DNA from 3 places in the Streptomyces sp. NPDC050703 genome. Region 2 is predicted to be linked to each of the others. Evidence: riboswitches for the same ligand, from Rfam matches in the RefSeq annotation. Region 2 holds a riboswitch; each other region holds the start of a gene.
The links. Region 2 has a riboswitch for cobalamin ahead of AB0I16_RS32450 (hypothetical protein). Riboswitches for the same ligand answer to the same signal wherever they lie in the genome.
Positions count from the first base shown of each region.

Region 1 (9,895 bases), on a different contig from region 2:
TGGAGGAGGAGTCGCTGCTCTCGCGCACCGGCGGCGCGCCCACGCTCGCGATCGGCGTGTCCGAGATCTTCTCGAAGGTCACGGGCGACTCGATGCGGGCCTTCTGGTACCACTTCGCGATCATGTTCGAGGCGCTGTTCATCCTGACCGCGCTCGACGCGGGCACGCGCGTGGGGCGCTTCATGCTCCAGGACATGCTGGGCAACGTCTACAAGCCGTTCAGGAACGTGAGCTGGAAGCCGGGCCTCGTCCTGACCAGCGCGGCCGTCACCGGTCTGTGGGGCTACTTCCTCTGGGTCGGCGTGCACGAACCGCTCGGCGGGATCAACCAGCTCTTCCCGATCTTCGGCATCGCCAACCAGCTCCTCGCGGCCGTCGCCCTCGCCGTCTGCACCACGCTGCTCGTGAAGTCCGGGCGCCTGAAGTGGGCCTGGATCACCGCGGTCCCGCTCGCCTGGGACGCCACGGTGACGCTCACCGCGAGCTGGCAGAAGGTGTTCTCCAGCGATCCCCGCGTGGGCTTCTTCCAGCAGCGCTCCGACTACCAGGACGCCATCGACGCGGGCAAGGTGCTGCCGCCCGCCAAGTCCATGGACGACATGCACACCGTCGTCACCAACTCCACGGTGGACGGCGTGATCTCGGCGGTCCTCGCCCTGCTCATCGTCGTCGTGATCGTGGACGCGGCGCGCGTCTGCCTGCGGCACATCCGCGACCCGCACGCCTCGCGGCTGAGCGAGGCCCCGTACGTGGAGTCCAAGCTGACGGCCCCCGCCGGACTCTTCCCCACCCGCGAGGAGAAACAGGAGGCCGCGCGGCGGGAACCGGCGGCCCGCCCATGACCGCCCCGCTGCCGCGCCGGCTGCGCCGACTGCGGTGGTACGTCCGCGAGTTGACCGGCGAGTCGGCGTACGAGCGGTACGTGGCGCACCTGCGCAGGGAGCACCCGCACGCCGCCGTGCCCGACCGCCGGGCGTTCGAGCGCATGCGGACGGAGCGGCAGGAGTCGGACCCCCGGCAGGGCTTCCGCTGCTGCTGAGCGGCGTACCGGCACTTCGAGTCCCGTCCGTTATCCGGACCGGGGTTCCATGGCGCGAGACTCTCGCTTAGATTTCCCGCACGTCAAGCATGGGATCAGTGAGGGAACGGAGCCGCGCTATGTCAGATGCGCCTGAAGTGAACAGACCGGTGGTCACGCCGGTCCGCGTGGTCATCGCCGTCTGCCTCGTCGCGCCCTTCGTGGCGATGCTCTGGGTGAGCTCCTACGCCAAGGTGGACCCGACCTTCATCGGCATCCCGTTCTTCTACTGGTACCAGATGCTGTGGGTCGTGCTCTCCACGGCGCTCACGATGGTCGCCTACAAGCTGTGGCAGCGCGACCAGCGCGCCCGCGGGGCCGAGCGGGTCCAGGGGGGTGCGGGCCGATGAACGTCCTCGCGGCCGGCACCGACGGTGTCAACGGCATAGCACTCGCCGTCTTCGTCTTCTTCTTCGTCGCGGTCACCGTCATGGGCTTCCTCGCCGCCCGCTGGCGCAAGGCGGAGACCGAGAGCCTCGACGAATGGGGCCTCGGCGGCCGCTCGTTCGGCACCTGGGTCACCTGGTTCCTGCTCGGCGGCGACCTCTACACCGCGTACACCTTCGTCGCCGTCCCCGCGGCGATCTACGCGGCGGGCGCGGCCGGGTTCTTCGCGGTGCCCTACACGATCCTCGTCTATCCGCTGATCTTCACCTTCCTGCCGCGGCTCTGGTCGGTCTCGCACAAGCACGGCTACGTGACGACCTCGGACTTCGTGCGCGGACGCTTCGGCTCCAAGGGGCTCTCCCTGGCGGTCGCGCTCACCGGCATCCTCGCCACCATGCCGTACATCGCGCTCCAACTCGTCGGCATCCAGGCCGTGCTCGACGTCATGGGCGTCGGCGGCGGCCCCGACACCAACTGGTTCATCAAGGACCTGCCGCTCCTGATCGCCTTCGCGGTGCTCGCGGCGTACACGTACTCCTCGGGTCTGCGCGCCCCCGCCCTGATCGCGTTCGTGAAGGACGGCCTGATCTACCTCGTCATCGCCGTGGCGATCATCTACATCCCGATCAAGCTGGGCGGCTTCGACGAGATCTTCCGGGCCGCGGGCGACAAGTTCTCCGCCGCCAACGACGCGGCGGGCAAGCCCGTCGCCGGGCTCGCGCCGGGCGAGGCGGGGCAGTGGACGTACGCGACGCTGGCCCTCGGCTCCGCGCTCGCGCTCTTCATGTACCCGCACTCGATCACGGCGACGCTCTCGTCCAAGAGCCGCGACGTGATCCGCCGCAACACCACGATCCTGCCGCTGTACTCGCTGATGCTCGGCCTACTCGCGCTGCTCGGCTTCATGGCGATCGCGGCCGGGGTCAAGGTGGAGAACGGGCAGCTCGCGATCCCGCAGCTGTTCGAGAACATGTTCCCCGACTGGTTCACGGGCGTGGCCTTCGCCGCGATCGGCATCGGCGCGCTCGTCCCGGCCGCCATCATGTCCATCGCCGCCGCGAACCTCTTCACGCGCAACATCTACAAGGACTTCCTCAAGCCGGACGCGACGGCCGAGCAGGAGACCAAGGTCTCCAAGCTGGTCTCGCTCCTGGTGAAGGTGGGCGCGCTGGCCTTCGTCCTCACCATGGACAAGACCGTCGCGATCAACTTCCAGCTCCTGGGCGGCATCTGGATACTCCAGACGATGCCGGCGCTGGTCGGCGGCCTGTTCACGCGCTGGTTCCACCGCTGGGCGCTGCTGGCGGGCTGGGCGGTCGGCATGGCCTACGGCACCCTGGCCGCGTACGGCGTCGCCTCGCCCACGCAGAAGCACTTCGGCGGCTCCTCCGACGAGATCCCCGGCATCGGCGAGATCGGCTACATCGGCCTCACCGCGTTCGTCCTGAACGTCATCGTGACGGTGGTCCTCACCTTCGTCCTGCGGGCCGCGAAGGCCCCCGACGGCATCGACGAGACCTCGCCCGAGGACTACACCGCGGACGCGGGAGACCCCGGCGTGATCGAGGAACTGCCCCCGGCCACCGCGGGCGCCGTGCACTGACCGCGCCCCACCGCACAGGGGCCCGTCGGGGCCCCGTCCACCGCCGTACGAAGGGCCGCCGGGCGACCGGCGGCCCTTCGCCGTACCCACGACCGCCCCCGCACCGACACAAGATGTGGGCCCGCTTTCCCGGCCCGGCACAAGATGTATGCTCATGCTCGCTGTCGCCGCAGGGGAATCCGGTGCAAGTCCGGAACTGTCCCGCAACGGTGGACGTGTACGCATTCGGCGTACGCGGAGTCCGAAGACCTGCCGGCAGCGCACCCGTGCCGTCCGGCCCGGGTGCCGACCGTCCGGGCCTCGTGGAGTGGGCCGGTGGACGCGGTGCACCGCCCTGCGCGCGTGCCCCCGTGCGCCCTCCCCTCCCCCGTCCCGGAGCCGAGCGAGGGAGAGCCCCACGTGACCATCGCGCCTGCCGATCCGGCGCCGGCGACGAAGCCGCCGACCGCCGAGGGTGCCGAAGGAACCGACGGCCCGGGAGCCGCGCTGCTGCGCACCCTGACCGACCTCACCGCCGACCTCCCCGACGCCGACCCCGGCCGGGTCGCCGCCGCCGCGCTGCGGGGCCGCTCCGCCCGCGCTGACGTGTCCGAGCTGCGGGAGCTGGCGACCGAGGCCGCCGCGGGGCTCATCTCCGAGGACCCCGAGTACTCGAAGCTGGCGGCCCGGCTGCTCTCGATCGGCATCCGCGAGGAAGCGGCCACGCAGGGCGTGCGCTCCTTCACCGACTCCGTGGCGGTGGGCCACCGCGAGGGCCTGATCGCCGACCGCACGGCCTCGTTCGTGACGCGGCACGCGGCCCGGCTCGACGCGCTGGTGGAGGCGGCCCTCGCGGACGGCGCCGACTTCCGCTTCGGCTACTTCGGCCTGCGCACCCTGTACAGCCGCTATCTGCTGCGCCACCCGATCACCCGGCAGGTCATCGAGACCCCGCAGCACTTCATGCTGCGGGTGGCGAGCGGCCTGGCGGAGGACGACAGCGTCCGGGCGGTGGACGAGGTCGCCGCGCTGTACGGCCTGATGAGCCGCCTGGACTACCTGCCGTCGTCGCCCACGCTCTTCAACTCCGGCACCCGGCACCCGCAGATGTCGTCCTGCTACCTCCTCGACTCGCCCCTGGACGAGCTCGACTCGATCTACGACCGCTACCACCAGGTCGCGCGCCTCTCCAAGCACGCGGGCGGCATCGGACTCTCGTACTCGCGCGTCCGTTCCCGCGGTTCGCTGATCCGGGGCACGAACGGGCACTCCAACGGCATCGTGCCGTTCCTGAAGACGCTCGACGCCTCGGTCGCCGCGGTGAACCAGGGCGGCCGGCGCAAGGGCGCCGCCGCCGTCTACCTGGAGACCTGGCACTCCGACATCGAGGAGTTCCTGGAGCTGCGCGACAACACCGGTGAGGACGCGCGCCGCACGCACAACCTCAACCTCGCGCACTGGATTCCGGACGAGTTCATGCGCCGGGTCGCCGCCGACCAGGAGTGGTCGCTGTTCTCCCCCGTCGACGTGCCCGACCTCGTCGACCTGTGGGGCGAGGAGTTCGACGCCGCCTACCGCGCGGCGGAGGCCGCCGGGCTCGCCAAGAGGACCATCCCCGCCCGTGAGCTGTACGGCCGCATGATGCGCACCCTCGCGCAGACCGGCAACGGCTGGATGACGTTCAAGGACGCGGCCAACCGCACCGCCAACCAGACGGCGGAGCCCGGCCACACCGTGCACTCCTCGAACCTCTGCACGGAGATCCTGGAGGTCACCGACGACGGCGAGACGGCCGTCTGCAACCTCGGCTCGGTGAACCTCGGCGCCTTCGTGGACCCGGACTCGGGCGACCTCGCCTGGGACCGGCTCGACGCGACCGTCCGCACGGCCGTCACCTTCCTCGACCGCGTCGTCGACATCAACTTCTACCCGACCGAGCAGGCCGGGCGCTCCAACGCCAAGTGGCGCCCGGTGGGCCTCGGCGTGATGGGCCTCCAGGACGTCTTCTTCCAGCTGAAGCTGCCCTTCGACTCCCTCGGGGCACGGGCGCTCTCCACCCGCATCGCCGAACGGATCATGCTCGCCGCGTACGAGGCGTCCGCCGACCTCGCCCAGCGGAACGGACCGCTGCCCGCCTGGGAGAAGACCCGCACCGCGCGCGGCGTCCTGCACCCCGACCACTATGACGTCCGGCTCGCCTGGCCCGAGCGCTGGGAGGCCCTGCGGGCCCGCGTCGCACAGACCGGCATGCGCAACTCCCTGCTGCTCGCCATCGCGCCGACGGCGACCATCGCCTCCATCGCGGGGGTGTACGAGTGCATCGAGCCGCAGGTCTCCAACCTCTTCAAGCGCGAGACGCTCAGCGGTGAGTTCCTCCAGGTCAACGCCTATCTGGTGGAGGAGCTCAAGCGGCTCGGCGGCTGGGACGCGCAGACCCGCGAGGCGCTGCGCGAGGCCGGCGGCTCGGTCCAGGGCTTCGCCTGGATTCCCGAGGACGTGCGCGCGCTCTACCGCACGGCGTGGGAGATCCCGCAGCGCGGCCTCATCGACATGGCCGCGGCGCGCACGCCGTTCCTCGACCAGGCGCAGTCCCTGAACCTCTTCCTGGAGACGCCGACCATCGGCAAGCTCTCGTCGATGTACGCCTACGCCTGGCAGCAGGGCCTGAAGACCACGTACTACCTGCGCTCCCGGCCCGCCACGCGCATCGCCCGTGCGGCCGGCGGTGCGAGCGCCGCCACCACCGCCCCCGTCCCCCAGCAGGCGGCCGACCCCGACGCCGTCGCCTGCTCCCTGGAAAACCCCGAGTCCTGCGAGGCCTGCCAGTGATGAGCGACACGACAAGCTCCGAGAAGAACCTGCTCGACCCGGGCTTCGAGCTGACCCTGCGCCCCATGCGCTACCCGGACTTCTACGAGCGCTACCGGGACGCGATCAAGAACACCTGGACCGTGGAGGAGGTCGACCTCCACTCCGACGTCGCCGACCTCGCGAAGCTCTCGCCCGGTGAGCAGCACATGATCGGCCGCCTCGTCGCGTTCTTCGCGACCGGTGACTCGATCGTCTCGAACAACCTGGTGCTCACGCTCTACAAGCACATCAACTCCCCCGAGGCGCGGCTCTACCTGAGCCGTCAGCTCTTCGAGGAGGCAGTGCACGTCCAGTTCTACCTGACGCTGCTCGACACCTATCTGCCCGACCCCGAGGACCGCGCGGCGGCCTTCGACGCGGTGGAGGAGATCCCCTCCATCCGCGAGAAGGCGCAGTTCTGCTTCACGTGGATGGACTCGGTGGAGAAGCTGGACCGCCTGGAGACGCGGGCGGACCGCCGCCGCTTCCTGCTCAACCTCATCTGCTTCGCCGCGTGCATCGAGGGCCTGTTCTTCTACGGGGCCTTCGCGTACGTCTACTGGTTCCGCAGCCGCGGTCTGCTGCACGGCCTCGCGACCGGCACGAACTGGGTGTTCCGCGACGAGACGATGCACATGAGCTTCGCGTTCGACGTGGTGGACACGGTCCGCAAGGAGGAACCGGAGCTGTTCGACGACGCGCTCCGGACGCAGGTCACGGAGATGCTGAAGGAGGCCGTCGAGGCGGAGCTGCAGTTCGCGCGCGACCTGTGCGGCGACGGGCTGCCGGGCATGAACACCGACTCGATGCGCGAGTACCTGCAGTGCGTCGCCGACCAGCGTCTCCAGCGCCTCGGCTTCGCGCCGGTCTACGGCTCGTCGAACCCCTTCTCCTTCATGGAGCTGCAGGGCGTGCAGGAGCTGACCAACTTCTTCGAGCGGCGGCCCTCGGCGTACCAGGTCGCGGTGGAGGGTTCGGTCTCCTTCGACGACGAGTTCTGACCCTGGCGCTCACCGGCCCGGGTGTGCCCGCCCCTGCCACGGGGGTGGGGCGGGCACACCCGCCGGTTCAGCGCGGCTCCACCCGCATGAGGAGCTTCTTGGGGTGGAGGGTGATGCCGACGCGGGTGTCCGTGTCGGTCCCGGCGACCGGCTCCAGGCGCCACCGCGGCGCCACCGTCCCCAGGATGAGGGCCAGCTCGGCCAGGCTGAAGTGGTCTCCCGGGCACTTACGGTTACCGACGCCGAACGGCATCATCGCGAACTCCGGGACTTTCGGCGCGCGTTCCGGATTCCAGCGGTCCGGGTCGAACTCCAGGTGCCGCTCGAAGGAACGCGGGTCGCGCTGCATCGCGTAGACGCTGTAGACGATGTCCGCGTCAGCCGGAATGCGATAGCCGCCCAGTTCGGTTTCGGCCACGGACCTGCGGGTGAATATCCAGGCCGCCGGACGGATACGCATGGCCTCGGTCACTACATTGCGGGTGTGCCTCAGCTCACCGAGATCGGCGAAAGTGATCGCGCGGTCCGGGGCCACGGCATTTACTTCGTCAATCAACTGCCTTTCATGTTCGCGGTGTTCGGTCAGCAGATGGAACGTCCACGCCAGCGTCGACGCGACATTCTCCGCGCCCGCGACCACGAGGGACACCACATGGTCGTGGATCTCCTGGTGGGTCAGGGGCTCACCCGACTCGTCCGTCGCCCGCAGCAGCTCCGCGAGCAGGTCGTCGGGGCCCCCGGGCCCGGTGCCGCGGCGCTCGGCGATGATCTCGTCGACGAGGGCGTGCAGATCGGCCAGGGCGCTCTCGAAGCGCCGGTTGGCTGGGGTCGGCACCCGGTGCAACGGGCCGGCCGACAGCACCATCCGGCGGTAGAGCCCGTCGAAGACGGTGTGCAAGGAGTCGGCGACGCGGTCCGCCTTGGTGCCGATCGACTCGACCTCCAGGAGGGAGCGCGAGACGATGCGCACGGCCGTGCGGAACATCTCCGCGCCCACGTCGACCGTGCTGCCCGGCTGCCAGCGGGCGGCCGTGGCGCGGGCCTCCTCCTCCATCACCTTGGCGTAGTCGGCGATCCGCTCGGGCCGGAACGCGGGCTGCATCATGCGGCGCTGGCGCCGGTGCAGCCGGCCGTTGCTGGTCGCCACGCCCTTGCCGAGGAGCACTTCGAGGGTGTCCCAGAGCGGCCCGCCGACGATGTACTCGGGGCTCTTCAGCATGGCGCCGACGAGCCGCGGGTCGCAGACCACGTAGGCGGTTTTGGGGCCCAGCCTGATCCGTACGAGATCTCCGTGGTCCCGCAGCGCCGAGAGGAAGCCGAGCGGGTCGCGCACCAGGTTCCAGGCGTGTCCGAGCAGGGGCGCGCCGCCCTTCACGAGCGGTGGGGTGCGCAGCGGCCCCGGGCCGGACGCGGTGGGCGCGGGTACCGCGGAATCGATGCTCATTCCTCACCTACCAGTTCGTTTTCCGCCATGATTTCTTCGCTCACGTACGGGGGCATCGACCTGTCGTCCCAGCTGTCCACCCGATAGCGCCCGGATTCGTGGTGGAACCAGTAGACGGACGAGAACCAGTTCCGCATATTGAAGACACACGACTCCAGCGTGTCCGCCATTTCCTCGCCCTTCTGCGTTCCGTCCGCCAGTTTTCCGGCGAGAATCAGCACCTCTTTCTCGGCGCTCAGGAATTCCGTGACGCAGCCGACGACCCGCCGGTGCACTTCTCGTACGGCTTCTTCGAGCGTCATTCCCTCGTGGTGGATGAGGCTGATCCCGAGATTGTGGAGTTCATCGCCCGCGAGTTCCTTGGGGAGCGAGCACAGGTCGTTGTACCAGGCCGAGAAGTCCTGGGTCGCGAGCGCCGCCCGCCGGTACGCGGGGTGCTTGCGTATGTGGCGCGGCAGTTCGCGGCGGGCGGTCGGCTCCAGGAGATCGATCCACGCCCAGTGCGCGAACGTCAGGCGCCGCAGCTCGACGTACGCGTCGACCGGGGGCACGGTGCGGGACCGCCGGTTCCTGAACTCCTGGTCGTAGGCGTCGATCACCGGGTGGAAGTGCCTGGCGAACCTGGCGTTCCAGCTCGGGCCCAGGAAGGAGTACAGGCGCAGGACGCAGTCGGCGAACCCCGCCACCAGGGGGTCCGCGTGCGCCAGGTACCGCTTCGGGTCGTCGAGGGCGCCGTGCAGGCCCCGGCAGAGGCGCCGCCACTGGCCGGCCCTGCCGTGCACCGAGTCCCGGTCGTGCCGGTCGTCCCAGGCGAAGAACCAGCTGCTGAGGTCCGCTATCGCGGTGAGCAGTTCGTCGGGCGCCCCGATGTAGTAGCCCGCCACCAGGTCGGTGTAGCAGAGGCCGTCCGCGTACCGCTCGACCTTGTCCGGCGGCATCAGGCGCATTTCACGCAGCCAGGTCCTTGACTTCTCCTGAAGTTCTGGCCAATACGGGTGCAGCCGCCGGGGGAATTCCCTCTCGATCACCGGTACCGCCAGCGCAGGTGGGACCATTACCGTCTGTGTGCGTGGCTGTGTCCGTGAAGTGCTCCTGGAATATGCAGGCACGAGCAGACCCCTTTCAGCCGCCTGAGTGCGTGCGCCCCTCCCGCCGTACCGGGCGCGCGCCGTGGTGTATCCCCGCGCTTTCCATTCAGCACTACAACTGACCGTTCAGGGAACAGTTTTGCGCCATCCACTGCCCCCGGCGCCGAGAACCTCCCCTTACGTGACTGAATATGGATCTCCGGCAGCCCGATCCGCTCGTACGGATGATCGACGCACGCCAACGGCCCCTGGTCAGGGGGTGGTTCCCGACCAGGGGCCGCTCGTGTCACGCGGTGCGCACGCCTCTCAGGCGGCGCGGGCGTCAGTCATTCGGCACCACGGGGTAGCGCGGGGTGCCCTCTTCCATCTGCCTGAGCGCGTCCTTGCGCTCGCGCTTGGAGAGGCGGTCGATGTACAGGTAGCCGTACAGGTGGTCCGTCTCGTGCTGGAGGCAGCGCGCGAAGT
Region 1 covers NZ_JBFAHX010000056.1:7,387-17,281, forward strand. Annotated here, with positions in the region: gene AB0I16_RS32145 (carbon starvation CstA family protein) at 1-842, shown strand, start outside; gene AB0I16_RS32150 (YbdD/YjiX family protein) at 839-1,039, shown strand; gene AB0I16_RS32155 (DUF3311 domain-containing protein) at 1,159-1,428, shown strand; gene mctP (monocarboxylate uptake permease MctP) at 1,425-3,068, shown strand; cobalamin riboswitch at 3,210-3,340, shown strand; gene AB0I16_RS32165 (ribonucleoside-diphosphate reductase subunit alpha) at 3,468-5,876, shown strand; gene AB0I16_RS32170 (ribonucleotide-diphosphate reductase subunit beta) at 5,876-6,898, shown strand; gene AB0I16_RS32175 (cytochrome P450) at 6,966-8,342, opposite strand; gene cyc1 (epi-isozizaene synthase) at 8,339-9,451, opposite strand; gene def (peptide deformylase) at 9,753-9,895, opposite strand, start outside.
Region 1: another riboswitch for cobalamin. It lies ahead of AB0I16_RS32165 (ribonucleoside-diphosphate reductase subunit alpha); the one in region 2 lies ahead of AB0I16_RS32450 (hypothetical protein).

Region 2 (9,895 bases):
GGTCCGCGAGGGCCCCGCCGACGATGCCGCCGGAGAACTGCACGAGCGATGCCACGGCCAGGACGGCGCCGGCCGCGCCGAGCCCCATCCCCAGCCGTTCGTGCAGGAACACCGACATGAACGGCAGGACCATGAAGCTGCCGAGCGGAATGAGGAACGAGCTGAGCAGGAGGAACCGCAGCGGCCCGGTGAGCGGGAACAGCGAGGCCCGCAGACCGGGCCCCCGGTCGGTGCGCTCACCCACCGGGCGCCTCCCGGCCGGCCGGGCCGGGGAACGGGCCGGTGAGCACGCGCAGGGCACCGGCCGCGGCCACCGCGCGGTGGGTGGCGAGTTCGGCGGTCTCCGCCTCCGCGTACACGATGCCCGCGTAGCCGCGGCTGTCGCCCAGGTGCTCGATGCGGTCGCCGGGCCGCTTGACCGGGTACCAGACGGGCGCCCCCGGCATGGCGGTGAGCCGGTCGAGGCCGGCGACGCCGGTGAACACGCCGGGCGCGGCCGGGTAGCCGAGCACGAAGGCGACGGCGGGGCCGCCGGGCAGGTCCGCGTCCATGAGGCGGGGGCGGCGGCCGAGCGCGGCCTCGATCATCGCCTCGTACACGTTGACGCCCAGCGCCCGGCACAGGCCCTCGCCGACCAGGGCGCCCCCGATGCGGGGATTGGCCTCCACCACCTCCGGGCCGTCGGCGGTCAGCACGAATTCCACGTGCGCGAACCGGTCGGTGTAGTCGACGGCGGCGAGCACCCGGTCGAGCCAGGACTCCAGCGATGCCCGCTGCCGGCCGGGGAACGCCACGGGGAAGGCGGTGATCTCCTCCCGGAAGCGCGGTTCCGGTGACATGAGCCGGCTGGAGACGCCGAGCAGCCGGGTGCGGCCGTCCCAGGTGAGCGTCTCGGCGCTGTACACCGGGCCGCTGAAGTAGGGCTCGGCGAACAGCCGCCCCTTCAGCTCGCGGACCGCTGCCTCCGCCAGTGCCGCGTCGAGCTCACCCTCGTCACGGACCAGCCACACGTTCTGGCTCCCGGTGCCCGCGGTGTCCTTGAGCACGAGCGGCAGCCCCGCCTCCTTGAGCAGCAGCGCACGTGCCTCGCGGTCCGGCTCGGCGACTTCGACGGCCCGTCCGCGGGTGAGACCCGCGTCGTGCAGCCGGTTGCGTACGGCGGCCTTGTCCCGGGTCAGCCGCAGGACGGCCGGATCGAGCCCCGGCAGGCCGAGGCGTTCGGTGAGGGCGGCGCCGGCCAGGGTCCAGGTGTCGGTGGAGCTGATCAGACCGCGCAGCCCCGGGACGCGCCGGAGCAGATCGGCGGTCCGTGCCACGTCGAAGGTGTCGGTCACGACGACGTCGAGGGCGCCCGCGGGCAGCCGGTCCAGTTCGTGGACGTAGTAGGCGGGGTCCCGGGTGAGGAGCAGCAGGCGCTCGCCGAGCCGGTCGGCGGCGGTGACCAGGTGGCCGAGGCCGAAGGTCAGGGACTCCAGGCAGGCCACGGTCATGCGGCGCTCTCCTTCCGGTCCGCCGGGCACGGAGTGCGCCGCCACGCCATCCTCGACCAGGGCATGGCCATCTCCTCCGGGCCGCGGACCTCGCGGGGCTTCAGCGCGGCCGGGTCCAGGGCCTCGGTGTGCCGCGCGAACACGCGCTCCACGTAGCGGTGTCCGGTGTCGGCCCCTATCACCAGGTGCAGCCGGTCGGGGTGGCGGCGGGCCTCGTACGTCGCCGCCAGGTACCCGGCACCGGTGGACAGTCCGGCGAAGACCGCGTGCTCCCGGAGCAGGGCGACGGCACCGCACATGGCGTGGGTGAAGTCCAGCCAGTGCACGGTGTCGTAGAGGTGGTGGCGGACGTTGTCGAAGACGATCGACGAGCCGATGCCGGCGATGATCGCCTCCGGGTCGTGGTGGTCCTGGCTGCCGAAGGTGACGCTGCCGAAGGGCTGCACGCCGACCAGCCGCACGGAGGGGTCCGCGGTGCGCAGGCGTTCCACGATGCCGCCGGTCGAGGCCCCGGAACCCACTCCGCCGACGACGGTCAGCGCCGCGGAGGGGAACGCCGCCGCGATCCGGTCGGCGACCTCCCGGTAGCCGAGGTAGTGGACGGCGTCGTGGTACTGGCGCATCCAGTGGTGTCCGGGCCGCTCGGCGAGGATCTCCCGCACCCGGCGCACCCTCAGCTCCTGGTCGAGTCCGAGGTTCCGCGACGGTCTGACCTGTTCCACGGTGGCGCCGAGGATCTCCAGCTGGGCGAGGGTGGTGGCGTCGACGGTGGTGGACGCGACGATGTGGCACCGCATGCCGTACCGGTGGCAGGCCAGTGCGAGGGCGTGGGCGTAGATGCCGCTGGAGCTGTCGACCAGGGTCTGTCCCCGGCGGACCGTGCCCCGCTCCAGCAGATGGCGGACGGCGGCGAGGGCCGAGTAGATCTTCATCGACTCGAACCGCAGCAGGACGAGTCCATCGGTGAGCCGGACGAGGTCCGGGACCTTCAGGGCGTCGGCGATGTGGGGGTGGATCACCCGTAGCCTCCTTGGGCGAAGGTGCACTGGTGGCCGAGCGAGTGGAAGAACGCGGAGAGGTCGGACTTGGTCTCGGCCCGTGGGCGTGCGGTGAAGAGGTAGCCGGCCAGGCAGCCGGTGTGGGCGACGAAGACGCCGTCGGCGCCGAACCGCTCACGATGGTGCTGGAGGCTGCCGAAAACCGCCTTGGGCAGCACCTCCTGGGACAGTGCGGCGCTGACCGTGGCGGCGCGGGCGACGGCGGCCGGATCGCCCGAGTCGAAGCCCTTCACCAGGTCGGTGAGACACCGCTGGTACTCCTCGCCGCGGCGCCGGTAGTGGTCGAGCAGCAGGGGAGTGACGGCAGCGGTGTCCACCGTGCCGGGTTCCGTGACGTAGACGGTGTGGAAGCCGATGTCCGCGCCGAGCCGCCGCACCACCCGGTGCCGGCCGCTGAGGTACAGCGCGAACTCGTCGAGGAAGACGCTGTCGGCGCGTTCGATGTCCGCCAGGATGCCGACGACCACGTCCACGTCGTACGGCAGGGAGAAGACGCGGAACAGACAGCGCAGCGTCGCCACGACGTCCGCCGTCGAACTGGCCATGCCGATGCCCACCGGCAGTTCGGAGTGGACGCGCCAGTCGCCCGCGGGCAGCACGCGGCCGTAGTGGGCCAGGAAGAGCCGCGCCGCCGTCGCCGACTTCTCGCCCAGCACCCCCGGATACGGCGATCCGGCCGTCGCCCCCGGTGTGAAGTACACCCAGGAGTGCCGGTCCACGGGGAAGGACACCACCGCGATCTCGGGGTCGCCGCCCGCTCGCGACGGGCCCTGGTACAGCTCGCCCAGGGTGCCGTGGCAGACCCCCGACACCGTGCCGCGGGGCGAAGCCGCTGGGTCCCGCACACCGTCCTCCTCCGTACCGGGCCTTGCACACCGACAGGGAGGGAGGCGCGGCCCCACGCACGACGTACGAGACCGCTCATACCGCCGACCCAGTCCACGAGGTCACGTGCACAGCCCGCGCGGACGCGGGCACAGTGGCAGGTCTTCGGACTCGTGGGCGCGTCCGCCGAAAGGGCGGACACCTACCGGCCGTCACTTCCCCGGCCCTGGTTCGGGCCCAGTGATCTCGACGGCTTCCGTTCCCACTCACCGCTGCGGGACAGTCCCGGATTCGCACCGGGTTCCCTCTTGCGTCGCGCGACGGGCGGACGGGAGGCGCGAACCGACTGCGTTCAGCAGCGTAGGGGCGCTCGTACTTCTGCGACAGAGGGGCTTCAGCGGTTGTCTTGAAAGTGGAGGGGAGGCAGAGACAGATGGGGAACCAGTGCGCTCGTCGTGACAGCTCTGGCCGGATAACCCCTCTGGGATCGCCGCCCCATCAGCCAGACTTGTCGCCTCACGACACACGCACAACCGTGGCCGCGGTGGCCCGTGCCCGGGAGGCCCCTGATGACGTCAGAAGCGAGGCCGGACGAGGACGGGGCGGTGGCGCCGCCCGCACGGCCGCGGCCTCCCGGGGACCGGGTCGCGCTGCGCGGCGATCTGCGGTCCGCCGTGCCCGACGCGACGGCGGCGGTGGTGGTGGTCACGGCCCTCGTGTTCGCGTTCCTGTGGGCGCGCATGGAGTCGGGTGCGTCGGACACCGTCGCGGTCATGCCGTTCATGGACGATCCCCGCACCTACTGGATGTACCTGCTCAGCCAGGCCTTCGGCTGGTCGGGGCTGCTGTGGGCCTGGGGCACGGTCATGATCGGCCTGCTGCTCTCGGGGCCGCGCCCCGCCCGGCTGCCCGCTTCCCGGCAGGTCCTTGAGCGCTGGCACCGCACCACGAGCCTCACGACGATGGCCCTGATGGCCGCGCACGCGCTGATGTTCGCCGCGGAACTCGTGCGCTACGAGACGCGGTTGGCGTGGGCCGAGCGGCTGTGGGCGGGCTTCGCGGACGCCTTCGTGCCGGGCTGGTACGACTCCGGCACCGGCAGGATCGCCATCCCGCTGGGACAGGGCGCCCTCTATCTGGCGGTCCCGCTGGGCCTGCTGTTCTACGTCCGGCACCGCATCGGCGCGAGAACCTGGCGCCGACTGCACCGCTTCGTGATCGCGGTCTACGTACTGAGCGTGTGGCACACCCTGCTGTACGGAACCAACGTCTGGTACGGGGAGTGGCCGCGCACCGTCCTGTGGCTCCTCCAACTGCCGGTCGCCGCCCTGCTGTTGCTGCGCCTGGTGAGACCCGCGCGGCGGGCCGAACGGCTGGGCCCGCCGGGGGGAGGCGCGGACGCGGCCCGTCCGGCCTGGTGGGCCCGCGCGGCCGGACGCGTCGTGGCCGGAGCCGTCGTGGTGGGGCTGGTCGTCGTGGTGGTGTCCGGCCGTGACGGCGGGCGGGACCGCCCGGCCCATCCGCCCGCGACGGCCCCGCACGCCCAGGAGACGGACTGACGGCCGGCACGCGGCGCGGTTACCCGGGCCGGCCTCGGGCATAGTGGCACCGATGAGGAGCCACCCGGCGAAAAGGGGCCTCGCGACCGTGCGAAGGGAACGCAGCGCATGAACGGTGACGGCACCTACGACAGCGGCCGGATGACCCAGTGGCTGCTGGAGACCGACTCCCTGGAGCAGTTCCTCCAGACCCTGGCCGACGCGGCTCTGGACATGACGGGCTTCGCGGGCGCCGGGGTGACCCTGGAACGGGACGGCCGGCCGCTCACGGTGGTCAGCGCCGGGCCCCCGGCGCCGGACCTGGACGAGAAGCAGTACGGCCAGGACGACGGCCCCTGCCTGCATTCGCTGCGCAAGGCCGAGGAGGTCGCCGTCCGCGACATGGCGGCCGAGACCCGCTGGGGCGACTACCCCGCGTACGCCGTGTCCCGCGGCATCCGCTCCTCCCTCTCCCTGCCGATCGCGGCCCATACGCACACCGCCGGGGCCCTCAACCTCTACGCCGCCCGGCCCGACGCGTTCGCGGAGGTCGACATCGGCGCCCTGCGCTCCCTGGCCGCCGAGGCCACCGGAGGCATCGCCGTGGCCCGGCGGATCAGCGAGAACCAGGAGTTCGCCGAGCAGATGCGGACCGCCATGCGGTCCCGCGGCATCATCGACCAGGCCCTGGGCGTCGTCATGGGCCAGCGCCGCTGCACCGCCGAGGAAGCGTTCGGCATCCTGCGCTCCGCCTCTCAGCGCCGCAACGTCAAACTCCGTGACCTGTGCGGGGAACTGCTCACCAACCTCACGGGCCGGCCCCCCACCGAGCCCGACATCCGCTTCTGAACCCCCGCCGCCGCGCCGCGGACCGCTCGGCGGGGACTACGGGCGCTCGTCGAAGGAGCGGCGCGCGGCGCGGCGGCGCAGCCGCAGGGGCAGCGCGTACCAGCAGATGCCGAACCACAGCATGACCGCCGCGGCCAGGGCCTCGGCGAAGGGGCCGGGGAGCACGATGCGCAGGATCAGCAGCAGGGTGCAGCCGATCGTCAGCGCGAGGAGGACCATGCCGCACATCATCAGGCGCCCCGCGGTCTCCACCACTTCGTCCTTCATGCGCTGGCCCGACAGGAAGCGGTGCAGGGACACGGGCGCGATCAGCGCGCCTGTGGCCGACGCGCCGAGGAGCACGGTGGCGACGTAGACGGCGCGGTCGAACGTGTCCAGCTCCCGGAACAGGGGGGTGAACGCCACGCTGAGCAGGAATCCGAAGAGGATCTGCACGCCTGTCTGGGCGACCCGCGTCTCCTGCAGGATCTCGTGCCAGCGCCGGTTGACCCTCTCACGCGCCGTCTCCGGCGCCGCGTCGTCCTCGTTCCGCTCCACCGGCTCGGCTGATCGCTCCGTCATGGTCATGGCATCCTCCCGTGTCCGGCAGACCGGATGCCCCCTCCGTCCCCTTCCATGCAGGTCGGGCTCCTGAAGGCGGCGACCACCGGGGACGGCCGCCGCGTCAGGAAGGCGCCCGCAGGCGGACGATGACGGGTCGAGACAGTGCCCCGCCGCCGGACACCGAGCCGACGCCCCAGACGTGCCGCGTTCCCGGGACCGGGGCGTACGCCGCCAGGGCCGGCTTCCGCGCGCAGCGGTCTTCGGCGCGCGGGCGGGACCGGACCGGGAGGCAGGGCGGCCCGGCGATGTGCCGCTTCCCGCCGGACGCCGTCAGATAGCGCTTCGGGCCGAGGAACAGGGTGTCCGCGGCCGCGCCGGTGACGCAGCACGGCAGGCCGTCCTCCTGCCACCGGGAGCCGTCCCAGCGCAGCGCGAGCCCCGCGGAGTAGGCGTCCGTGTCACCGCCCTCGCTGGTCACGTCCCCGAAGGCCAGCACCTGGCCGGTCGACAGGACGTGCACCCCGGTGAGTTCGCCGGAACGCGGGTCGTCCCGGGGGCCCGGAGGCAGCGGGGGCACCGGCGTCCGCGTCCAGCCGTCGCCGTCCCGGCGCATGGCGGCGGGCGCGGCCGTACCGGTGTCCGCCGCTGTGGACCCCACGGCCCACAGGTCCCGCCCCGGCCCGCCGGCCAGCGCCCGCGCACGGTCGGGCAGCCGGACGGCACGCCACCGCCGCCCGTCCCAGTGCCGGGCGGTGGCCGTCCCGTCGACGGCCCAGGCGTCCTCGGGGCCGACGACCACCGCGTCCGTCACGACCTGGGGGAAGTCCTCGGGAAGGTCCACGGTCCGCCACGCCGTGCCGTCCCAGTGGGCCGCGAGCGGGGGGCGGCTGCGTTCGGGCGCCGTGAGGACACCGGCGAACAGCCACACGTCACGCGGCCCGGAGCCGGCGAGCCGGACGGAGGGCAGCTCGTCGAGGCGGCGCAGCCGGGGCGGCAGGCGGTAGGGACGCCAGGTCTTCCCGTCGTAGCGGAACAAGAAGGTGCGCTGGTCGTCGACCTGTCCGGTGACGGGGGTCTTGCCCACCGCCCAGGCGTCGTCGCCGGAGGAGGCGACGATGTCGGTGAAGGCGGCGTTCGTGCGCGTCCCGGCGTAGTCGTAGCGCCAGCCGGCCGCCGACCGGTGCCCGTCCCGGGGCGGAGGCTCGTCACCCCCCGGCGCGGAACCACAGCCGGCGAGTGCCAGCAGGACCGCGAAGAGGGCGGCTGCGCGATGTGCGGCGGACATGTCGTTCCCCCCTGACCCCCGCCGGCCGGCCCCCTGGCGCGGCGACTCCGGTGGCCGGGGAGCGAGCGGGAGTCTACGTGGTAGGACAGGGCGTTGCAGGCGAACACCCGCCCCGCGCCGGCCGCCGCCACCACCGCGCCGCCGAGGGCCGGCCCCACGGCGCGGGCCAGGTTCATGTTCACGGCCCCCAGCGCCGCCGCCTGCCCCGGCTGCCCGCGCTCGACGAGTTCGGGCTGGACCGCCTGCCAGGCCGGGCCCATCAGCGCGGTGCCGCAGCCCAGCAGGAAGGTGAGACCGAGCAGGCGCTGTGCCCGACGAGCAGCCACTGGGCGCCGACCGCCTGCATCCACGTGCCCGTGTTGGAGACCAGTTGTGCGATCCACAGCGCGCGGAAGGCACGCACCGCGAGTGGCGCCCAGGCCGAGTCGGCCGGAGCTTCACGCGGCGGGCCTGGTCCATGCGGGGCCGGAGGCCGCCAGGCGGTGGGTGGCCACCGAGGTGACGACGAGCAGGACCAGGACGACGACCAGGATGTGGAGGAGTTCGGCGTGTCCCAGGAGCAGGGCTCCGACGAGGGCCCCGAGGAACATGGCGAGCACGGAGAGAAGGCGCCGGCCGGGCCGGGGGGTGGGTCCGCCCGCGGGGGAGGAGTCGGCGGCCAGTCCCGTCAGGGTGAGCGTCAGGACGGTGGTGGTCAGGTCCGGGACCCCCAGGCGTCGTGCGACGGCGTTCTGCATGCCCATGGCGATGCCGAGCAGCACGATCAGGGTGTAGCGGGCCGGGCCGGTCACCTCGCCGTGCGTGACGACCAGCGCGCCCACCGCACCGGCGACCAGGACGGCCTGGACGGCGGTCGCCGTGGTCAGCAGCCGGCCCCGGTGCGCGGCGAACAGGGTGCCGAACCGCCCTCCCGACACAGCTCCGACGAGGAAGGACGCCATCGAGACGAGGGACGCGGCCACGGACAGGCCGGGTGCGCCCGCCAGGGCGAAGCCCAGGAAGACCACGTTGCCGGTCATGTTGGCGACGAAGACCCGCCCGAGCGCCAGATAGCTCACGGCGTCTATGAGGCCGGTCACCACTGTCAGCACCAGCATCAGCGGCGGCAGGGGGCCGTGCCGGTCGTCCTTCGGGGGGACGAGTGTGTGGGCGGCGTCAGTCAACAGCCTTCGCATGCCCCGTCCTTTCCTTCGTGGTCCCGCCGCTCACCGCGGGATCGTCGAGCAAGGTGCGGGTGAGCAGTCCGCTGACCGGGCCGACGACGATCGCCGGCACGGTGATCCACAGCGGCCAGGGGACCGGCCCGAGGAGGTGGTCGAGGGACCAGCGCCCCGGGCCGGTGAGGGCCACGGCCGCGGAGACGGTGACGAGCACCAGCGGGTACTCGTAGCCGTCGTTCTGCACCCACAGCCCCTTGTGCCGCTTGACGGTGCCGGCCACCGTCATCACTCCCATGGCGGCCATGGCCGCCAGCGGGGTGAGGAGGCCGGCCGCCAGGAACAGGCCGGCACCGATCTGGCTGCCGCCCGCGGCGAGGGCGGTGAGCCTCCCGCCGCGGAAACCGTCCCGGCGGAACTCCTCGGTCCCGCCGGCCAGTCCGTCGCCTCCCAGCCGGTGACTGACCTTCTGCACTCCGTGCCCGGCGATGAGGAGCCCCACCACCAGCCGGAGCACCAACAGTCCGCTGTCCATCGCGCTGTGTTCCTGTTCCTGACGTCCGTCGTCGATCGGGTGGAGGGCGTCAGCCGGCGGCGTGCTCGCCGATGACGGCCTGCGCGTAGACGACCCCGAGACCGTAGGTGCCGCCGTGCTCCTTCACGACGTCCATGACCGGCATGTACGTCTCCGTACGGGCCCAGTCACGCTGGAGTTCGAGGAGCACCTGCACCCAGGTCACCGGCACCACGCCGGCCTGCACCATCCGCTGGACGGCGTGCTCGTGGGCCTGGGGGCTGACGCCGCCGGACGCGTCGGTGACGACGTAGACCTCATAGCCCTGAGCGAGCGCGGACAGGGCGGGCAGGACGACGCAGACCTCGGTCCACAGGCCGGCGATGACCAGCTTCTCGCGGCCGGTGGCCTTGACGGCCTCGACGAAGGCCTCGTCCTCCCATGCGTTCATGGTGCTGCGGTCGACGATGTTCTGACCGGGGAAGACGTCCGCGAGCTGCGGCATGAGCGGGCCGGAGAAGGACTCGGCGGCCACGGTGCTCAGGACCGTGGGAACGTCGAAGGCCCTGGCGGCCTTCGCCAGCCCCACCGTCGCGTTGATGATCGCGGTGCGGTCCCCGCTGCCGGTGCCGAAGA
Region 2 covers NZ_JBFAHX010000057.1:28,045-37,939, forward strand. Annotated here, with positions in the region: gene AB0I16_RS32435 (MFS transporter) at 1-244, opposite strand, end outside; gene AB0I16_RS32440 (ATP-grasp domain-containing protein) at 237-1,490, opposite strand; gene AB0I16_RS32445 (cysteine synthase family protein) at 1,487-2,509, opposite strand; gene AB0I16_RS32450 (hypothetical protein) at 2,506-3,393, opposite strand; cobalamin riboswitch at 3,533-3,683, opposite strand; gene AB0I16_RS32455 (ferric reductase-like transmembrane domain-containing protein) at 3,943-4,932, shown strand; gene AB0I16_RS32460 (GAF and ANTAR domain-containing protein) at 5,041-5,760, shown strand; gene AB0I16_RS32465 (DUF6328 family protein) at 5,797-6,327, opposite strand; gene AB0I16_RS32470 (hypothetical protein) at 6,425-7,588, opposite strand; partial or broken gene AB0I16_RS32475 (MFS transporter) at 7,669-8,015, opposite strand; gene AB0I16_RS32480 (YoaK family protein) at 8,026-8,763, opposite strand; gene AB0I16_RS32485 (DoxX family protein) at 8,744-9,280, opposite strand; gene AB0I16_RS32490 (hydrolase) at 9,330-9,895, opposite strand, start outside.

Region 3 (9,895 bases), on a different contig from region 2:
CCTCCTCGATCAGTTTCTCCGTGATGACCTCCGCCGGCGGGCCCGCCGCGTGTGCCGTGCCGTCCTTCAGGATCAGCAGGTGGTCGCAGAACATCGCCGCCAGGTTGAGGTCGTGCAGGGCGATCACGCTGGTGACGGGGAGTTCGGCGACCAGGGTGAGCAGGTCGAGCTGGTGCTGGATGTCCAGGTGGTTCGTCGGCTCGTCCAGGAGGAGTTCGCGGGGCTCCTGGGCCAGGGCGCGGGCGATCTGGACGCGCTGGCGTTCGCCGCCGGAGAGGGTGTGCCAGGACTGGGCCGCACGGGAGGTCAGGCCGGTGCGCCGCAGGGCCTGCGCCACCGCTTCCTCGTCCCGCGGCGACGGGGCCGACCACGCGCGGCGGTGCGGGATGCGGCCCAGGCGTACGACGTCCCGTACGGTCAGCTCGACCTGGGTGGTGGCGTGCTGCTCCACCACCGCGATGCGTTGCGCCACCGTGCGGCGCGGGGTGTCCCGCAGGGGGTGGCCGTCCAGGGTGACCACTCCCGAGGCCGGGGCGAGGACCCCGGCGAGGATGCGCAGCAGCGTGGACTTGCCCGAGCCGTTGGGGCCGAGGAGGCCCACGGTGGCGCCGGGCGGCGGGGCCAGGCTGACGCCGTCGACCACCAGGCGGCCCCCGGCCTCGCGGGCCACGCGTTCGGCGCGCAGGCCGTCTCCCCCGGCGGCGGCCGTCACCGTCATGACACCCTCCGGGTCCGGTGGAGCACCGCCACGAACGCCGGTACCCCGATGAGTGACGTCACCACGCCCACCGGCACCTCCTGGGGGTCGAGCGCCGTGCGGGCCAGCGTGTCCACCCAGACCAGGAACACCGCCCCCGCCAGCGCCGTGACCGGGAGGAGGCGGGCGTGGCCGGAGCCGACGATCGCGCGGGCCGCGTGCGGCAGGACCAGGCCGACGAAGCCGATGGCGCCGGCCGAGCTGACGAGGGCCGCCGTCAGCAGCGCCGTGACGCAGAGCAGGACGAGGCGCGTACGGGCCACCCGTACGCCCAGTGTCGCCGCCGCGTCCTGGCCGAACGCGAAGGCGTCGAGCGTGCGGGCGTGGCCCAGGCAGATCAGCAGGGCGAGCGCGAGCACCGCGCCGCACATCCACACGTCCGTCCAGCCCGCCCCGCTGAGCGAGCCGAGGAGCCAGAACAGCACGCCGCGGGTGGTCTCGGCGTCCCCCGCGGTGAGGATGACGAACGACGTGAGCGCGGAGAAGAGCTGCATGGCGGCCACGCCGGAGAGCACGACCCGGTCCGTCGAGCCGCCGAGGGTGTGGCTCAGGAGCAGGACGAGGGCGAAGGAGCAGAGCGCCCCCGCGAAGGCGCCCGCCGAGACCGACAGCGCTCCCCCGCCGACGCCGAGGACCACGACCGCCACCGCGCCCGTGGACGCGCCCGAGGAGACCCCGAGCACGAAGGGGTCGGCGAGCGGGTTGCGGAGCAGGGACTGCATGACCGCGCCGCAGACCGCGAGGCCCGCGCCGCAGACCGCGGCGAGCAGGGTGCGCGGCATCCGCAGGTTCCAGACGATGCCGTCCCTGATGGGGGTCAGCCGTGCCTCTCCCCAGCCGAGGTGTGCGGCCACCGCCGACCAGACGTCGGGTACGGAGATGTCGGCGGGGCCGATGGTGACGGCCACCGCCACGGAGAGCACGAGCGCGGCGGCCCCGGCCGACCAGAGCAGAGTCCGGCGCAGCGGACTCCGCGCCAGCGGACCCCGCGGCAGCGGGCCCCGGCGTGACGCGTCCCGTGTCACGGGAGCGGCGGACCTCACTTGACGAGCCCGAACTTCCGCAGCCCCGCGGCCACCTGCTCGATGCCGTCGACCGTACGGATCGTGGGGTTCATCGCCTGGCCGCTCAGCAGCACGTACCGCTTCTTCTTGACGGCGGTCAGGTTCTTGGTCGCCGGGTTGGTCTCCAGGAACTTGATCTTCGCGGCGGCGCTCTCGGCGGACTGCGACTTGCGGGTGAGGTCGCCGATGACGAGGACGTCGGGGTCGCGGTCGGCGACGGTCTCCCAGTTGATCTGGGGCCACTCCTCGTGGGTGTCGTCGAAGACGTTCTCGGCGCCCAGCTCGCGCGTGATGATGCCGGGGGCCCCGCAGCAGCCCGCCATGTAGGGGGCGTCGGAGTTGGCGAACCAGTAGAGGAGCGAGGTGCCGGAGGCGTCGATGTCCTCGGTGGCCCTGGTGACACGCGCCTTCAGGCCGGCGATCAGCTTCTCGCCGCGCTCCTCGACCCCGAACACCTTCGCCAGGTCGCGCACCTCGCCGTAGACGGTGTCCATGGTGAGCGTCTTGACGCGCTTGCCGTCGCCGCCGCCCGCGTTGTCCTTGCCCGCGCAGTCGCTGGGCGAGACGTAGACGGGGACGCCGAGTTCGGTGAACTTGGCGCGGTCGGCGACGCCGCCCTTGCCGACGGTGTAGAGGAAGGAGGCGCTGACGAAGTCGGGCTCCTTGGAGAGGACCTTCTCCAGGGCGGGGTAGCGGTCGGCGAGCCGCTCCACCGTGGCGTTGTCCTTCGCCACGTTCTCCAGGACCGGGTCGGTCCAGGTGCCCGTGCCCGCCATGCGGTCGGCGAGGCCGAGGGAGAGCAGGATCTCCGTGGAGCCCTGGTCCAGCGAGACGGCCCGCCTCGGCGGGGCCTCGACCTCGGTCTTCGCACCGCAGGAGGTGACGGTCACGGGGTAGCCGGGCTTCGCCGCCCCCGCCGTCCCCTCCCCGGCGGGGCCGCCGCACGCGGTCAGCGCGAGCACTCCCGCGCAGGACAGGGCGAAGGTACGTATGCGGGCTTTCGAGGACACGTGATCCCTTGGGTCTCACGGCTCATACGCGGAGCCTGGTCTGCGTCACGACCTCTGCCGCCCGGTGTGCGGGCAGAGGCGCCAGCAGGTCTTCGGACTCGGGATCGGCCGGGCGGAGCGCCTTCCCGGGTGTCCGTGGACGCCCAGTGGCCGTGTGCCCCGCCCGTCCCCCTCACCGCTGCGCGTCAGTTCCGGATTCGCACCGGATTCCCTGGCCCAGGTGTGGGTTTGACTGGCTTGCGCAAGTTATCACGCGGGCTCAGGGGGTCCCGGCGGGCCTCGGCTCCCCGCGGTAGGTGCCGAAGGACCAGCGGTTGCCCTCGGGATCGGCGATGCCGAACTCGCGACTGCCGTACGGCTTGTCCTCGATCTCCGCGGTGATCTTCACTCCGGCCCCGGTCAGGCGGGCGTACAGGGCGTCCACCCGGTCGGTGACGACGTAGGCGCCCGCGGTACCCGGCGTGCCGCAGGTGCCGCCGGCCGCGTCCGGGTCGTACGAGCCGAGCATGACGCCGCCGCCCTCCGGCCAGTCGAGCTGGGCGTGGGCCACGCGGCCGCCGTCCTCGTACACGGCGGTGCGCAGGAAGCCGACGGTGCCGACGAGGAAGTCGATCAGGGCGGGGGCGTTCTCCGCCTGGAGGGCGGGCCAGATGGTGGGGGCGGGGGTGGTGCCGTGTGCGGGGGTTTGTTCCGTGCCTTGTGCCGTGGCGGGCGGGGTGGTCTGCGTGGTGTCCCGTGTGGTGTCCATGCCTCCTACTCTCCGTCCGGGCGGTGTGCCCCGGCTTGGATATTCCGGCACTCTTCGGCCAGCCAGCGGGTGGGGCTGGCTCCCGTGTACTGCCGGAAGTCCCGTACGAGGTGGGAGTGGTCGTAGTAGCCGCAGTCGGCCGCGATCCGGGCCAGGTCCTGCGGGGCGCCCGCCGCGGACGCGCGGACCACGGCGGTCTTGGCGTGCTGGAACCGCGTCAGGCGCGCGGCCTGCTTCGGGGTGAGGCCCGTCTCGGCGCGGAACAGCGAGGTCAGGCGGCGTTCGCTGAGCGCCACGTGGCGGGAGAGGCCGCCGATGGTGCCCGCGCCGCGGTGCCTCGCGAGCCAGGCCCATGCCTCGGCGACCTCCGGGCGTACGGAACCGGCCGTCCGGTCGTCGGCGGCCCTGCGGCGCAGGTAGACGGAGAGGGCGTCGAAGCGGTCCTCCCAGCGGTCGAGGCCGCAGAGCCGCTCCCGGAGCTCGGCGGCGCGCCCGCCGAACACGTCCCTGCCGTCGACCACCAGCTCGCCGGTGAGCTCGGCCGCGGGCAGGCCGAGGAGCGCGCGGGCCGCGAGGGGGTGGACGGCGAGCTGGATGCCGGCCTCGTGCTCGGGCTGGACCACGTGGGCGGGGCTCTGGTGGAGGCCGCCGACGATGATGTCCGTGCGGATGGCGTCCGTGCCGGTGGCCTGCTGCGGGGTGTGGCCGGTGGCGATGGGGCCGTCCAGGGAGAAGATCACCGTCAGGTACGGGGACGGCAGGCCGCGGTGCAGGGCCGGGCGCTGGCCCGTCGTGCGGTAGCCGGTCGCCGATATGACCATGCCGTTCAGGTGGGGCACGGTCCTTATGAACTCCCTGGAGGCCATGTCTCCATTATGAGCGGGGGCTGGCCGGGGGCCTGGCGGTTCGGCTTCTGCGGGGCGGGGGCTGGCCGGGGGCCTGGCGGTTCGGCTTCTGCGGGGCGTGGGGGTTTTGCGCCCCTGGGGGCTGGCCGATCCGCTTGTCTGCGGGTCGTGGGGGTTGGTCGCGCAGTTCCCCGCGCCCCTGAGAGGGGGGCCTGGCCGTTTCGCTTGTCTGCGGGTTGTGGGGGTTGGGCGCGCAGTTCCCCGCGCCCCTGAGAGGGGGGCCTGGCCGTTTCGCCTATCTGCGGGGCGTGGGGGTTGGGCGCGCAGTTCCCCGCGCCCCTGAGGGGCTGGCCGATCCGTCTGTCTGCGGGGCGTGGGGGGTGCGCGCGCAGTTCCCCGTGGGGCTGGGGGCTCGGGTGTCAGGGGTGCTGGTTGGTTGCCCATGATGCGATCTGTTTGGCGAGTGGGGTGCCCGTCCTCGTCCAGGCGAAGTGGTCGAGGTGGCCGCCCGCCTCCTGTGCGGTGTAGTGCCGCCGGGTGAGCCGGACCCGGGGGGTCTTGGCGAGCAGGTGGTCGAGGGCGGAGGCGGGGGCGAGGGTGTCGTGCTCCACGGAGACGGCGAGTACGGGCACGTCGAGGACGGCGAGGGCCGCTTCGTAGTCGAGCGTGGCGCCCCTGGGGGCGTACCGCCCTGTGCGGCCCTGCCGCGCCCAGTCGCGCATGACGCCCTTGGGCTGGTCGCCGCCGAAGCCGAGCCGGGACCCCGGCCAGCGGCCGAGCACCGTCGACACCCCGGCGACGAGCAGTTCGCCGAGGAGGAGCGCGGGGCCGCGCAGTGGGCCGTACGCGCGGAAGTAGACGGAACCCGAGGCCACGAGTGCCACCCCGGCCACCCGGGGGCCGCGCCCCGAAGCGGCGTACAGCAGGGCGAGTTGGCCGCCCAGGCTGTGGCCGAGGAGGTACAGGGGCGGCTCGGGTCCCAGCTCGGCGCGGATCGCGGCGAGGACGGCGGGCAGGTCCTCCTCGACCAGCTCGCGGTAGCCGTGGCCGAGGGCGTCCGGGTCGGTGGCGAGCGGCGTCGCCTCGCCCTGGCCGCGCAGGTCGGCGGTGAGCACCGTCAGGCCCTCGCCGTGCAGGTCGTGCGCGAAGCGGCGGTAGAAGCGGGCGGGCGTGCCCATGGCGGGCAGGACGAGCAGCGCGGGGGCCGGCGGCGGTCCCGGCGCCGGTGCGGAACCGGACGGCAGGAAGCGCTCCGGTTCGGGGGCGCGCAGCGCGCGCACGGGGACGCGGGCACCGTCCGGCAGCTCGACGGTCGTCAGGAGCGGCGGTTCGCCGACAGCTTCCCGGGAGGTCATGGCCACAGCATGGCCGACCGCGTGTCGCACGGCCCAGGCGGACGCGGCAAACGCCCGCCGCACCCGTGAGAACGTCCGAATCATGCCGTTCACGCGCCGTTCACGCTTGGTCCGGTCCGTATACGGACCGCCCGTGAGCGACAGAGCCATCAGAGGGGCGAGCGTGGGGTGTACGGGGGCAACGCCCCCGTACACCCCACCCGTTCAGCGGCTGTACCGCATCAGCGCGCGCACCATGTGGCAGGTGATGTCGGACGGCGGGTGGATGCCGACGTCCTCCGCCATGCGCCGGATCGTGCTGTTCTTCGCCTGGTTCGGCAGATAGACGCCCGAGTCGAGCAGCGCTATCGCGAGGCGCATGGCCTTGAGGCGGCGGTTGTGGTTGACGTACCACTCGCGGGGGCGGCCCGCGGGCAGCGCCCTCTTCTGCGGTGGTGCGTACGGCAGGTCGATGAGGACGGGTTGGGATACGGACTTCGTCGTCAGTGCGGCAGCGGGCACGGGCATCCTCCTGTCGCGATCAGGGCCCCCCGTCGGCGCCCTCGAACACTACTGTGATTCTACCGCTGAGCACTGACAATCATCCCTGGCCAGACGGGCTTTGGGGTATTCGAACAGGGGTGTGCCCGGGGCTCTGGGGCGGGTGGTTCGCGGGTAGCGTGTGCGGCATGGAGATCTGGATCAACCCCGCCTGTTCGAAGTGCCGCGGCGCCCTGTCCGTGCTCGACGCGGAGGGTGCGGACTACACCGTGCGCCGCTATCTCGACGACGTGCCGTCGGAGGACGAGATCCGTGCGGTCCTCGACCGCCTCGGGCTCGAACCCTGGGACATCACGCGCACCCAGGAGCAGGACGCGAAGGACCTCGGCCTCGCGGACCGCGCCGCCTGGCCGCGCGACGCATCGGCCCGCGACCGCTGGATCGCCGCGCTGGCCGGGCACCCGAAGCTCATCCAGCGCCCCATCATCACGGCGGACGACGGCACGGCGGTCGTGGCCCGCAGCGAGGAGGCGGTGCGGGACGCGCTGTCCCGCTGAGCGCCGGAGACCCCCGCGGCGGCGCGGGTCCCGCGGGCGGGCGGTGCCGTGAGCCCGGACACACTCGCCCCGGGTAACACGGGGTTCACACGAGGGCAACGGTCGGGAAATCGCCGGTTGCCAGTCTCATGGGCATCACCACGGCACCGCGGCACCCGCACGTTCTGCGCCGTACCGAGCGTTATGAGGATGAGGCCCCCGTGACCTTCAAGGCTGAGTACATCTGGATCGACGGCACCGCCCCGACCGCCAAGCTCCGTTCCAAGACGAAGATCCTGGCGGACGAGGCGAAGGGCGCCGAGCTGCCGCTCTGGGGCTTCGACGGCTCCAGCACGAACCAGGCCAAGGGCCACGCCTCGGACCGCGTCCTCAAGCCGGTCTTCACCTGCCCCGACCCGATCCGCGGCGGCGCGGGGGACGTCCTCGTCCTGTGCGAGGTCCTCAACACGGACATGACGCCGCACGAGTCCAACACCCGCGCCGAGCTGGCCGAGGTCGCGGCCCGCTTCGCCGCGCAGGAGCCGGTCTTCGGCATCGAGCAGGAGTACACGTTCTTCGAGGGCGACCGCCCGCTCGGCTTCCCCGTGGGCGGCTTCCCCGCCGCGCAGGGCGGCTACTACTGCGGCGTCGGCGCGGACGAGATCTTCGGCCGCGACGTCGTCGAGGCCCACCTGGAGAACTGCCTCAAGGCCGGCCTCGGCATCTCCGGCATCAACGCCGAGGTCATGCCGGGCCAGTGGGAGTTCCAGGTCGGCCCGCTCGCCCCGCTGGAGGTCTCCGACCAGCTCTGGATCGCCCGCTGGCTGCTCTACCGCACCGCCGAGGACTTCAAGGTCTCCGCGACGCTCGACCCCAAGCCGGTGAAGGGCGACTGGAACGGCGCGGGCGCGCACACCAACTTCTCCACCAGGGCGATGCGCGAGGGCTACGCGCCGATCATCACCGCCTGCGAGTCCCTCGGTGAGGGCTCCAAGCCGCTGGACCACGTCAAGAACTACGGCGCGGGCATCGACGACCGCCTCACCGGCCTGCACGAGACCGCGCCCTGGGACGAGTACAAGTACGGCGTCTCCGACCGCGGCGCCTCGGTCCGCATCCCGTGGCAGGTCGAGGTGGAGCAGAAGGGCTACATCGAGGACCGCCGTCCGAACGCGAACGTCGACCCGTACGTCGTGACGCGCCTGCTCGTCGACACCTGCTGCACCGCACTGGAGAAGGCCGGCCAGGTCTGATCGGGGCTTCTTCGCCCATACGTTGACGGGGGCGCCCGCCGGTCGGACCGGCGGGCGCCCCCGCCGTTCCCCGCGGTCGGCGGAGAAAGGGACCCTGTAGTCCGCGAGGGGCCCTTTTCGGCCAGGGAGTGTCCGTCCACCGTTCCGGTGGGTGAGAGGGGATCACCGGTGCACCCGCCATCTGCTTCAATGGTCGGCATGGGCAGCCACCAGGACACCGCGACGGGTCACCACGACCTCGAACCGTTCTGGCCCTCCCGGCAGCACCACGACTTCGACCGGATGTGTTGCCGCGCGACGAACGCGCGGGCCCTCTAAAGCCGTTGCACTGAACTCCACCGCACGGCCTTCGCCTGACGCGCACGACGTACGTCTCGTTCTCGACGACTCCTTCTTCGCGCGAAAGAGCTGACCTCACATGGCGAACTCCCGTTCCTTCTCCGCCGCCCCCACCGCCGCCGCTCCCGCGGGCGCTCCTCCGGTCCCCGGCCGGGCCCGGCTGCGGGCCGTCGCCCCCGACGAGCCCGGCGCCCCCGTCCGCATCCCCGTCCCCGCCCCCGACCTGCTGCCGCCGGGCGCCACCTGGCTGCCCGCGCCCCCGCACGCCCTGCCGACGCTGCCGGGGCAGCCGCCGATGGTCGGCTACCTGCTCCTCGTGCCCGCGGGGCAGGAGCAGGCCACGCAGGAGCGGGCCGGGCAGGGGCCCGGCGCCCCGGAGGCCGTGCCGCCGGGGCCCGTCACCATCGATGCCGTGCGGCGGGCCGCCGAGGTCGAAGGGCGGCCCCTCGACCTGACGTACCTGGAGTTCGAGCTCCTCGCCCACCTCGTGGCGCACCCCCACCGGGTGCACACCCGCGACCAGTTGGTGACCACGGTGTGGGGGTACGGCCACGTGGGCGACGGCCGCACCGTGGACGTCCACGTCGCGCGGCTGCGGCGCAAGCTCGGCGCCGAGCACCGCAGGACGATCCAGACGGTACGGCGGGTGGGCTACAAGTACGTGCCGCCGGCGCCCCGCTGACCCGCGGCGCCACCGGGACCGTGCTCTGCTGCGAGCAGAACCCGTTCCCTCGGCGCGGGCCCGCGGGGCAGAGTCGCCCCATGAGACTTCTGATGCTTGGCGGTACGGAGTTCGTGGGGCGCGCGGTGACCGAGGCGGCGCTCGCCCGGGGCTGGGAGGTGACCGTCTTCCACCGCGGCCACCACCCCGCGCCCGAGGGGGCCCGGGTCGTCCACGGCGACCGTACGGCGGAGGACGGCCTCGCGGGCCTCGCCGAGGGCGAGTGGGACGTGGTGGTCGACACCTGGTCGTCGGCGCCCCGCGTGGTGCGGGCCTCGGCCCGGCTGCTCGCGGGCCGGGCCGGGCGCTACGTCTATGTGTCCAGCGGCTCCGTGTACCGCTACCCGGGCGCGGCGGGCTCCGACGAGGACTACCCCGTGGTGGACGGCGACCCCGACGCGGAGGCGACCGCCTACGCCGAGGACAAGCGCGGCGGTGAGCTGGCCGCGGTCGCGGAGTTCGGTGCCGAGCGGACGGTGCTCGCGAGGGCCGGCCTGATCCTCGGCCCGTACGAGAACATCGGGCGGCTGCCGTGGTGGCTGAACCGGGTGGCGCGCGGCGGCCCCGTCCTCGCTCCCGGGCCGAGGGACTCGGAGATCCAGTACATCGACGTACGGGATCTCGCCGAGTGGGTCCTCGACGCGGGCGCGGGCGGGCTGCACGGCCCGTACAACCTGATCAGTCCCCTGGGGCGGTTCACCATGGGCGAGTTCCTGGAGGCGTGCGTCGCGGTGGCGGGGCCCGACGCCTCGCTGCGCTGGACGGCGCCGGAGGCGGTGCTCGACGC
Region 3 covers NZ_JBFAHX010000018.1:19,829-29,723, forward strand. Annotated here, with positions in the region: gene AB0I16_RS18520 (ABC transporter ATP-binding protein) at 1-718, opposite strand, end outside; gene AB0I16_RS18525 (iron chelate uptake ABC transporter family permease subunit) at 715-1,737, opposite strand; gene AB0I16_RS18530 (ABC transporter substrate-binding protein) at 1,797-2,831, opposite strand; cobalamin riboswitch at 2,897-3,083, opposite strand; gene AB0I16_RS18535 (VOC family protein) at 3,091-3,579, opposite strand; gene AB0I16_RS18540 (helix-turn-helix domain-containing protein) at 3,585-4,445, opposite strand; gene AB0I16_RS18545 (alpha/beta fold hydrolase) at 4,844-5,779, opposite strand; gene AB0I16_RS18550 (hypothetical protein) at 5,984-6,286, opposite strand; gene AB0I16_RS18555 (arsenate reductase family protein) at 6,448-6,816, shown strand; gene glnII (glutamine synthetase) at 7,017-8,048, shown strand; gene AB0I16_RS18565 (winged helix-turn-helix domain-containing protein) at 8,467-9,069, shown strand; gene AB0I16_RS18570 (NAD-dependent epimerase/dehydratase family protein) at 9,150-9,895, shown strand, end outside.
Region 3: another riboswitch for cobalamin. It lies ahead of AB0I16_RS18530 (ABC transporter substrate-binding protein); the one in region 2 lies ahead of AB0I16_RS32450 (hypothetical protein).